One region of the Pseudomonas sp. NFX1 genome, then DNA from elsewhere that is predicted to be linked to it. Evidence: predicted binding sites of a transcription regulator. Region 1 holds the regulator's gene; each other region holds the start of a gene.
What was found. The regulator sigma-54, encoded in region 1, starts transcription at its own class of promoters, with help from an activator protein. The targets are predictions, from matches to a motif close to ANTGGCATNNANNTTGCTNT.
Positions count from the first base shown of each region.

Region 2: the regulator sigma-54 is predicted to act here: its motif matches at 1,720-1,739, upstream of nirB (nitrite reductase large subunit NirB).
Region 3: the regulator sigma-54 is predicted to act here: its motif matches at 1,924-1,943, upstream of glnA (type I glutamate--ammonia ligase).

Region 1 is NZ_CP169366.1:3,616,632-3,619,911, forward strand. Features, by position in the region: gene lptA (lipopolysaccharide transport periplasmic protein LptA) at 1-299, shown strand, start outside; gene lptB (LPS export ABC transporter ATP-binding protein) at 300-1,025, shown strand; gene DJ563_RS16275 (RNA polymerase factor sigma-54) at 1,201-2,694, shown strand; gene hpf (ribosome hibernation-promoting factor, HPF/YfiA family) at 2,774-3,082, shown strand; gene ptsN (PTS IIA-like nitrogen regulatory protein PtsN) at 3,095-3,280, shown strand, end outside.
Region 2 is NZ_CP169366.1:3,302,422-3,305,701, forward strand. Features, by position in the region: gene nirB (nitrite reductase large subunit NirB) at 1-1,598, opposite strand, end outside; gene DJ563_RS14810 (molybdopterin-dependent oxidoreductase) at 1,840-3,280, opposite strand, start outside.
Region 3 is NZ_CP169366.1:5,046,673-5,049,952, reverse strand. Features, by position in the region: gene thiI (tRNA uracil 4-sulfurtransferase ThiI) at 115-1,569, opposite strand; gene glnA (type I glutamate--ammonia ligase) at 2,042-3,280, shown strand, end outside.

The sequences.
Region 1 (3,280 bases):
CCGGCGATATCGACGTGGTGACCTCGGTGGGCAACCTGGCCTACTTCGAGCAGCAGCAGAGCGCCGCCAAGCCGGACAAGATGAAGGGCTGGGGTGTGACTATCCAGTACCAGTCGCAGAAGGACCTGGTGATCCTCACCGACCGCGCCAAGGTCGAAAACGAAGGCAACACCACCGAAGGCGAGAAAATCGTCTACAACACCCAGACCCAGGTGGCGACCGCCGGTCGTGGTGGCAACGTGACTACACCGCGCCAGCGTATCGACATGGTGATCCAGCCCAAGAAGAAGGCCGAGTAAATGGCAACCCTCAAAGCCCAGCACCTGGCCAAGAGCTACAAGGGTCGGCAGGTCGTGCGCGATGTCAGCCTGTCGATCGACAGTGGCCAGATCGTCGGCCTGCTCGGCCCCAACGGCGCCGGCAAGACCACCTGCTTCTACATGATCGTCGGCCTGGTCCAGGCTGAGCAAGGGCGCGTGCTGATCGACAACCTCGATGTCAGCCACCAGCCCATGCACGGTCGCGCCCGCGCCGGTATCGGCTACCTGCCGCAGGAAGCCTCGATCTTCCGCAAGCTGTCGGTGGCCGACAACATCATGGCGATCCTCGAGACCCGCAAGGAACTCGACCGCGACGGCCGCCGCAAGGAGCTGGAAAGCCTGCTGCAGGAGTTCCATATCAGCCACATCCGCGACAACCTCGGCATGAGCCTCTCGGGTGGCGAACGCCGCCGCGTCGAGATCGCCCGGGCCTTGGCAACCGCACCGAAGTTCATCCTGCTGGACGAACCTTTCGCGGGTGTCGACCCGATTTCGGTCGGCGACATCAAGCAGATCATCCACCACCTCAAGGCCAAGGGCATCGGTGTACTGATCACCGACCACAACGTGCGCGAGACCTTGGATATCTGCGAAACCGCCTATATCGTCAATGATGGCCGACTGATCGCCGAAGGCGATGCCGAGACCATCCTGGCCAACGACCTGGTCAAAGAGGTTTACCTGGGTCACGAGTTCCGACTCTGACCCCGGGACGCACCCGGAGCACCGGCAAATAACCCTTGACGGGGTTTAAGTTGTTACGGTGCTCTAGGCAAACGCTACAATTTAAGGCATAAAACTTGCTTGAATTTGGCGCTCCGGCGCCCTCGTGTAGTGGATGGCGCATGCGCGCCGGCGAACAAGGTATTAAGCCCCTGCCATGAAACCATCGCTCGTCCTAAAAATGGGCCAGCAACTGACGATGACTCCTCAGTTGCAACAGGCCATCCGCCTTCTCCAGCTCTCCACCCTGGACCTCCAACAGGAAATCCAGGAAGCGCTGGAGTCGAACCCGATGCTCGAACGTCAGGAAGACGGCGAGGACTTCGACAATAGCGACCCGATGGCCGATAACGCCGAGAGCAAACCGGCCGCCGAAGCCCAGGACAACAGCTTCCAGGAAAGCACCACCAGTGCCGAAAACCTGGAAGACGGTGAGTGGAGCGAGCGCATCCCCAACGAGCTGCCGGTCGATACCGCCTGGGAAGACATCTACCAGACCAGCGCCAGCAGCCTGCCTAGCAACGATGACGACGAGTGGGACTTCACCACCCGTACATCGGCCGGCGAGAGCCTGCAAAGCCACCTGCTGTGGCAGCTGAACCTGGCGCCGATGTCGGATACCGATCGCCTGATCGCCGTCACTCTGATCGACAGCATCAATGGCCAAGGCTACCTGGAAGACACCCTGGAGGAGATCTGCGCCGGTTTCGACCCTGAACTGGATATCGAGCTGGACGAAGTCGAAGCGGTCTTGCACCGCATCCAGCAGTTCGAGCCTGCCGGCGTCGGTGCACGCAACCTCGGCGAATGCCTGCTGTTGCAACTGCGTCAGCTGCCGGCCAGCACCCCCTGGATGGCCGAGGCCAAGCGCCTGGTCACCGACTTCATCGACCTGCTGGGTGGCCGCGACTACAGCCAACTGATGCGGCGCATGAAGATCAAGGAAGACGAACTGCGCCAGGTCATCGAACTGGTGCAAAGCCTCAACCCGCGCCCCGGTTCACAGATCGAATCGAGCGAGCCCGAGTACGTCGTGCCTGACGTCATCGTGCGCAAGGACAGTGAGCGCTGGCTGGTCGAGCTGAACCAGGAAGCGATCCCGCGGCTGCGCGTCAACCCGCAGTACGCAGGCTTTGTCAGACGCGCCGACACCAGCGCCGACAACACCTTCATGCGTAACCAGCTGCAGGAAGCGCGCTGGTTCATCAAGAGCCTGCAGAGCCGCAACGAAACGCTGATGAAGGTCGCCACGCAGATCGTCGAGCATCAGCGCGGTTTCCTCGACCATGGCGACGAAGCGATGAAGCCCTTGGTGCTGCATGACATTGCCGAAGCGGTGGGCATGCACGAGTCGACCATTTCGCGGGTCACCACGCAGAAATACATGCACACGCCCCGCGGCATCTACGAACTGAAATACTTTTTCTCAAGCCATGTGAGCACCGCCGAAGGCGGAGAATGCTCGTCCACGGCGATCCGCGCGATCATCAAGAAACTGGTTGCGGCGGAAAATCAGAAAAAGCCATTGAGTGACAGCAAGATCGCTGGTTTACTGGAGGCACAAGGCATCCAGGTAGCCCGTCGCACCGTCGCCAAGTACCGCGAGTCTCTCGGCATCGCACCGTCGAGCGAACGCAAGCGACTGATGTAGCCCCTGGTATGTGCCACAGCGTTTGCGGGGCAGGTGCAAGACCTGCCTCTTTATGCACGGGCAACAAAGGAGAAGCTGTATGCAAGTCAACATCAGTGGACACCATGTAGAAGTCACCCCGCCGCTGCGCGACTATATCGAGCAGAAACTCAAGCGCCTGGAGGGTCACTTCGACAAGATCACCAATGTGACCGTCATCATGAAAGTCGAGAAGCTGCAGCAAAAGGTCGAAGCGACCCTGCAGATTCCGGGCGGCGAAGTGGTTGCCAATGCCGAACACGAAGACATGTATGCAGCAATTGACGCCTTGGCCGACAAGCTCGACCGCCAACTGAAAAAACACAAGGAAAAACAGCAAAGCCTGCTGCAAGGTACGGCTGCCCGCTGATCCCCCTCATCCATGATCCGACTTGAAACCATCCTGACCCCCGGCCGTTCCCTCGTGAACGTGCCGGGCGGCAGTAAGAAGCGCGCCCTCGAAAAGGTCGCCACTGTCATCGCCGACCAAGTGCCAGAACTGGAGATGCAAGACGTCTTCGAAAAACTGGTCGCCCGTGAAAAACTCGGCTCGACCGGGTTCGGCAAC
Region 2 (3,280 bases), 310 kb from region 1:
ACCGCCGGCTTGCAGATAGCGCAGCCGACATGGCCTTTGCCATGGCGCACGAGCAGGTCATGGAAAGTGCGGATACCGCCAACCCGTACCAGCCCGTAAAGCTCCTGGCGGGTGTAGGCAAAGTGTTCGCAGAGGCTCTTGTCGACCGTCACGCCGCGGGCCGTGAGTTCGTGCTCGAACACTTGCTTGAGCAGGGCTGCGCAGCCGCCACAACCGCTGGCCGCCTTGGTGCAGCCCTTGACCGAGGCAAGGTCGCTGCAGCCGCTGTCGATAGCGGCGCAGACCGCGCCCTTGCTGACGTTGTGGCACGAGCAGATGGTCGCGCTGTCGGGCAGGGCGTCGGCACCCAGGGCCGGCGCGCCGCCCGTTTGTGGCAGGATCAACGCGGCCGGGTCGGCAGGCAGGGCTATACCGTTCTGCGCGTACTGCAACAGGGTGTCGTAGTAGCTGTTGTCACCCACCAGCACCGCGCCCAGCACATGCTTACCGCTGGCATCCACCACCAGCCGACGGTAGGCGGCGTTGGCTTCGTCGATGAAGCGGTAGCTGCGCGAGCCTGGCGTGGCGCCATGGGCATCGCCGATCGAGCCGACATCCACGCCCAGCAGCTTGAGCTTGGTCGACATGTCGGCACCGGTGAAGGCAACCGCAGCATCCCCCGCCAGCAGCGCCGCCAGGTTACGGGCCATGCTGTAGCCCGGCGCAACCAGGCCGAACACGCTGCCGTTCCACGAGGCGCACTCGCCGATGGCGAAGATGCGCGCATCGCTGGTGCGACAGTGGTTGTCGACCACCACCCCGCCTCGCGCGGCTATGTCCAACCCGCATGCGCGGGCCAAGGCGTCCTGCGGGCGGATACCGGCGGAGAACACGATTAGGTCGGTTTCCAGGTGTTCGCCGCCGTCGAAGTTCATGCGGTAGCGATAGCCCTCACCGGCACTGATCGACTGGGTGGCGCGGGACAGGTGCACGCCCACGCCCAGGGCCTCGATCTGTGCCTTGAGCGCCGCACCGCCCTCGCTGTCCAGCTGCACCGGCATCAAGCGTGGGGCGAACTCCACGACATGCGCTTCCAGGCCCAGGGACTTGAGTGCATTGGCCGCCTCCAGGCCCAGCAGGCCGCCACCCACCACCACACCACGCTGGGCATTGCTGGCGGCGGCGCGGATTGCATCGAGGTCGTCGAGGGTGCGGTAGACCAGGCGGGCGTTGCCGCTGGACCCTTCGATCGGCGGGACGAACGGGTAGGAGCCGGTGGCCAGTATCAACTGGTCGTACGCGTAGCGGCCTTGGGTGGTAACCACCTCGCGGCGCGTGCGGTCGATCTCCACCACCGCTTCGCCCAGGTGCAGGTGCACGCCTTGGCTGGGGTAGAAACCCTGCTCGCACATCGCCAGGGTCTCGGCGCAGCTGCCGCCGAAGTATTCGGAGAGGTGCACACGGTCGTAGGCACGCTGGCGTTCTTCACCGAACACCCGCACCTCGAAGTGCTGCAAGGCGCCACGCTCGATCAATTGCTCGACGCAGTGGTGGCCGACCATGCCGTTGCCGACAATCACCAGTTGCTCTCGTTGCCTGCCGTTCGCTGTTGCCGTCATAGCCGATCCTCGATCAAAAAAAAACGCCTGGAGCGGAAGCTCCAGGCGCCTTTGCCTGTACTCATCAGGGTGTGCCCCTGGTTGATCGCCGTTGATCAGTGGGGCGTGTTGTGAACGTGATAAAGCAGGGAATGTGCCAAATGCTGTATCGCCTGTTTAAACGCGACAGGGCCAGAAAAGTCATCGGACAGCCCAGAAAAAACCGCACAGCCAAGGTGCACCCCTCCCCATCCCGGTGCACTCAGTACACATCGCGCCGATAACGCTTGGCCTTGCTCAACCCCTCGACATACGCATCCGCCGCGGCCTCGCTCATGCCCCCGTGCTCGGCGACGACCCTGCGCAGCACGCTGTCCACATCCTTGGCCATGCGCTTGGCATCACCGCACACATAAAAGTACGCACCCGCCTCCAACCAACGCCAGAGGTCAGCGCCCTGCTCGTGCAGGCGCTGCTGCACATAGATTTTCTCGACCTGGTCGCGGGAGAACGCGGTATCCAGACGCAAGTGGCCTGTCGCTTGCCATGTCTGCAACTGTGCCTGGTAATAGAAGTCGCTGGCCGCATGCTGCTCGCCGAAAAACAGCCAGTTGCCCCCGCGTGCCCCACGCGCTTCTCGTTCTTCGAGAAACGCCCGAAACGGCGCGATGCCGGTGCCCGGCCCAACCATGATCACCGGCACGCTATCGTCCTCGGGCAGGCGAAAATGCTTCGATGCCTGCGGAAAAATCGCCACCTTGATGCCGTGCGCGCGGTCGGCGAGGTAGGTCGAGCAGGCCCCTTTGCGTTGTCCGTAACGCACCGTCGAGACGGTCAGGTGAACCTGGCCAGGGTGCGCCAACGGGCTGGAACTGATCGAGTATAGGCGCGGCTGCAAAGGTTTGAGCAGGTCGAGCCAGGTGGCCAAGGGCAGGTCCTGGGGAAACTCGCGCAGCACATCCGCCAACTGCCGCCCCCACAACCAGTTTTGCAGCTCGGCCTTGTGCTCGGGCTGGAGCAACCGGCGCAGGGGCTCGGCGCTCTGGCTGAACACCTGCAACTGCGCCGGGGTGACCTTGGCGATTTCCAGGTGCGCCTCCATGGCATCGGCCAGCGGCAGTGCGGCCTGGCCTTTGACCTCGACCAGGGTCTGGCCATCGAGCCGCATCAGCGCCAGCAGCTCTTCAACCAGCGCCGGGCAGTTGCGCGGCCATACGCCGAGGGCGTCGCCCGCCTGGTAGCTGAAAGTGCTGCCGGCCAGGTCGAACACCAACTGGCGCGTCTCCTTGCTGGCACCCGGAGCATTGAGCACGCGGTTCTCCAGCAAGGTGGCCGACCATGGCTGCTGCTTGCTGCAAGCCTGCGCAGGCGAAGGCGCGCCGCTGGCCTGGGGCGCGGCGGCGTCAGCCAACTGCGCCAACAAGGCGTCGAGCCAGGTGGCGAATGCCTCATCGTAATCCGGCTCGCAATCCACCCGTTGCAGCAGCCGCCGCCCACCCAGCTCGGCCAGGCGCTGATCAAGCTTGCGGCCAAACCCGCAGAACTGGTCGTAACTGGAATCGCCCAGGGCCAATACGGCATAGGGCACATCGGCGCAGTGGCCGCCCTCCTCGCCTTGCAGTGCCTGCCAGAACACCGCCGCGCTGTCGGGCGCGTCGCCATCACCGAAGGTACTGGCGATCAGCACCACACTGGCAGCACCG
Region 3 (3,280 bases), 1.4 Mb from region 1:
CAGAGGATTCGGTTGCCGCCTAGTCTAGGCGACCAATATGTAAGGTATAAGGCTCAGCAGGGCCGGCGGTCGGGAGGGCGATGGCGGATGCTGCCGCCATACAGCCCTGGCGTCTTATGCCGGACGATAAACACGCACATTGGCATGTCCCTCACTGAGCAGGTGGTGTGCGTGCAGACGGCTCATCACACCCTTGTCGCAATACAGCAGGTACTGGCGAGTTTCATCCAGCTGCTTGAAGCGACTATTGATTGCATAAAACGGCATCACCTGGACTTCGACGCCCTCGATCACCAAGGGTTCGTCTTCCTGAGCATCGGGGTGACGGATGTCGATGACGATCTGGCCAGGCAGCGCTTCGCGAACTTCTTCTACCTCGATGTCTTTGCCCAGCTCGTCGATCACGTGGTCGATCGAGATGAACTTGGCGCGTTCGAGGGCGCGCTCCAGCACGGCCATGTCGAATTGCTTTTCTTCATGCTCCATGCGGTGGCGCTTGGCGTGGGTGGTCGGGTTTACCGAGATCACGCCGCAGTATTCAGGCATGTGCTTGGCAAAATCGGCGGTGCCGATTTCGGTGGCCTGGTCGATGATGTCCTGCTTGTGGCTGGCCAGCAGCGGGCGCAGTACCAGCTTGTCGGTCGCCGAGTCGATGATCGACAGGTTCGGCAAGGTCTGGCTGGAGACCTGGGAAATCGCCTCGCCGGTGACCAGCGCTTCGATCTGCAGGCGGTCGGCCATATGGGCAGCGCCGCGCAACATCATGCGCTTGAGGGTCACGCCCATGTAGCTGTTGTCGACCTTGTTGAGAATCTCGCCGACCACTTCTTCGAACGGCACGCTGATGAACAGCACGCGCTGGCTGCTGCCGTACTTCTTCCACAGGTAGTGGGCCACTTCCATCACGCCCAGCTCGTGGGCACGGCCGCCGAGGTTGAAGAAGCAGAAGTGGGTCATCAGGCCACGGCGCATCATCTGGTAGGCCGCCACGGTGGAATCGAAGCCACCCGACATCAGTACCAGGGTTTGCTCCAGGGCGCCCAGCGGGTAACCGCCGATGCCCTGGTGCTGATTGTGGATCACGTACAGGCGCTGGTTGCGGATTTCGATGCGCACCAGGACTTCCGGGTTCTTCAGCTCGATGCCAGCGGCGCCACACTGCTGGCGCAGCTGGCTGCCGACGTAGCGGTCGACGTCCATCGAAGTGAAGTCATGGTGGCCGCCGCGCTTGCAGCGCACGGCAAAGTGCTTGCCCGCCAGCAGATGACCGAAGTGCTGCTTGCACTTCTCGACGATGTCGTCGAAGTCGCCGAGCGGGTATTCCTCTACCTGCAGGAAGTGGGTGATACCCGGGGTGCAGGTGAGGCGCTCGATCATTTCGCGCTGGACCTTTTCGTCCTCGACGCGGGTGACCACTTCGAGATTATCCCAGACACCATCGACCGCGAGCTCAGGATCGAGATCCTTGAGCACGTTGCGGATGTTCTTGCCGAGCTGACGGATGAAGCGCTTGCGCACCGGCCGGCTCTTGATGGTGATTTCTGGGAAGACTTTGACGATAAGTTTCATTGGTTAACAGCGCGCGCAGGGCCTGCCGAAAATGAGGGGCGCGAATTATAGCGGAAATTGCTCAGGATTTGACCAACTTTTGTACAGAAGGTTTGCCGATGTGGCCAGAGTCAGTATTTGCGCCGCCTGCCCCGGGCCTTTCGCGGGTACACCTACCCCCGCAGGGGTCGATTTGGCTTGTGGCAGCGGCTTTACCCGTCAACAGGCCCTCAAACAAAGCACCACCCTCCAGCAGTGCACCAACATGGTGCGACAAGTTGTTTTCTTGCCTCTAATGGGTGCGTTTTTCGGTCATCCACCCTCAGTTAATGCCCGTAAACGCCCCCTTTTATCTCGCCCTCGCCATTTTCGGGCACTGGCATGCAATTTGCTCCCTTGTGAGGCAGGTAAGCTTGGCCGACTATCCGCGCCCGGCAACACCCCTTTTTCCAGGGCAGCGGCCCACCGCGCTCTAGACCATCCGGAGGACAACATGTCGAAGTCGGTTCAACTCATCAAAGATCATGACGTCAAGTGGATTGATCTGCGTTTCACGGACACCAAAGGCATTCAGCACCACGTGACCATGCCAGCGCGTGACGCTCTGGACGAAGACTTCTTCGAAGTCGGCAAGATGTTCGACGGTTCCTCCATCGCTGGCTGGAAAGGCATCGAAGCTTCCGACATGATCCTGATGCCGGTCGACGACACCGCCGTGCTGGACCCGTTCACCGAAGAGCCGACCCTGATCATCACCTGCGACATCGTCGACCCGTCGAGCATGCAGGGCTACGATCGCGACCCGCGCGGCATCGCCAAGCGCGCCGAAGAGTACCTCAAGAGCACCGGTATCGGTGACACCGTATTCGCAGGCCCGGAGCCTGAGTTCTTCATCTTCGACGAAGTGAAGTTCCACTCGGACATCTCCGGCTCGATGTTCAAGATCTTCTCCGAGCAAGGCTCGTGGATGACCGGCGCTGACGTGGAAGGCGGCAACAAAGGCCACCGTCCAGGCGTGAAAGGCGGCTACTTCCCAGTTCCGCCGTTCGACCACGACCACGAAATCCGTACTGCCATGTGCAACGCACTGGAAGAAATGGGCCAGACCGTTGAAGTTCACCACCACGAAGTGGCGACTGCCGGCCAGAACGAAATCGGCGTCAAGTTCAACACCCTGGTGAAGAAAGCTGACGAAGTACAGGCCCTGAAATACGTCGTGCACAACGTTGCCGACGCTTACGGCCGTACCGCCACCTTCATGCCTAAGCCGCTGTACGGCGACAACGGCTCGGGCATGCACGTGCACATGTCGATCTGGAAAGACGGCAAGAACACCTTCTCGGGTGAAGGCTATGCCGGCCTGTCCGACACCGCCCTGTACTTCATCGGCGGCATCATCAAACACGGTAAGGCCCTGAACGGCTTCACCAACCCGTCGACCAACTCCTACAAGCGTCTGGTCCCAGGCTTCGAAGCCCCGGTCATGCTGGCCTACTCGGCGCGCAACCGTTCCGCCTCGATCCGCATTCCTTACGTCGGCAGCCCGAAGGCCCGTCGTATCGAAGCGCGCTTCCCGGACCCATCGGCCAACCCGTACCTGGCCTTCGCAGCCCTGCTGATGGCTGGCCTGGACGGCATCCAGAACAAGATCCACCCAGGCGATGCTGCCGACAAGAACCTGTACGACCTGCCGCCTGAAGAGGCCAAGGACATCCCGCAGGTTTGTGGCAGC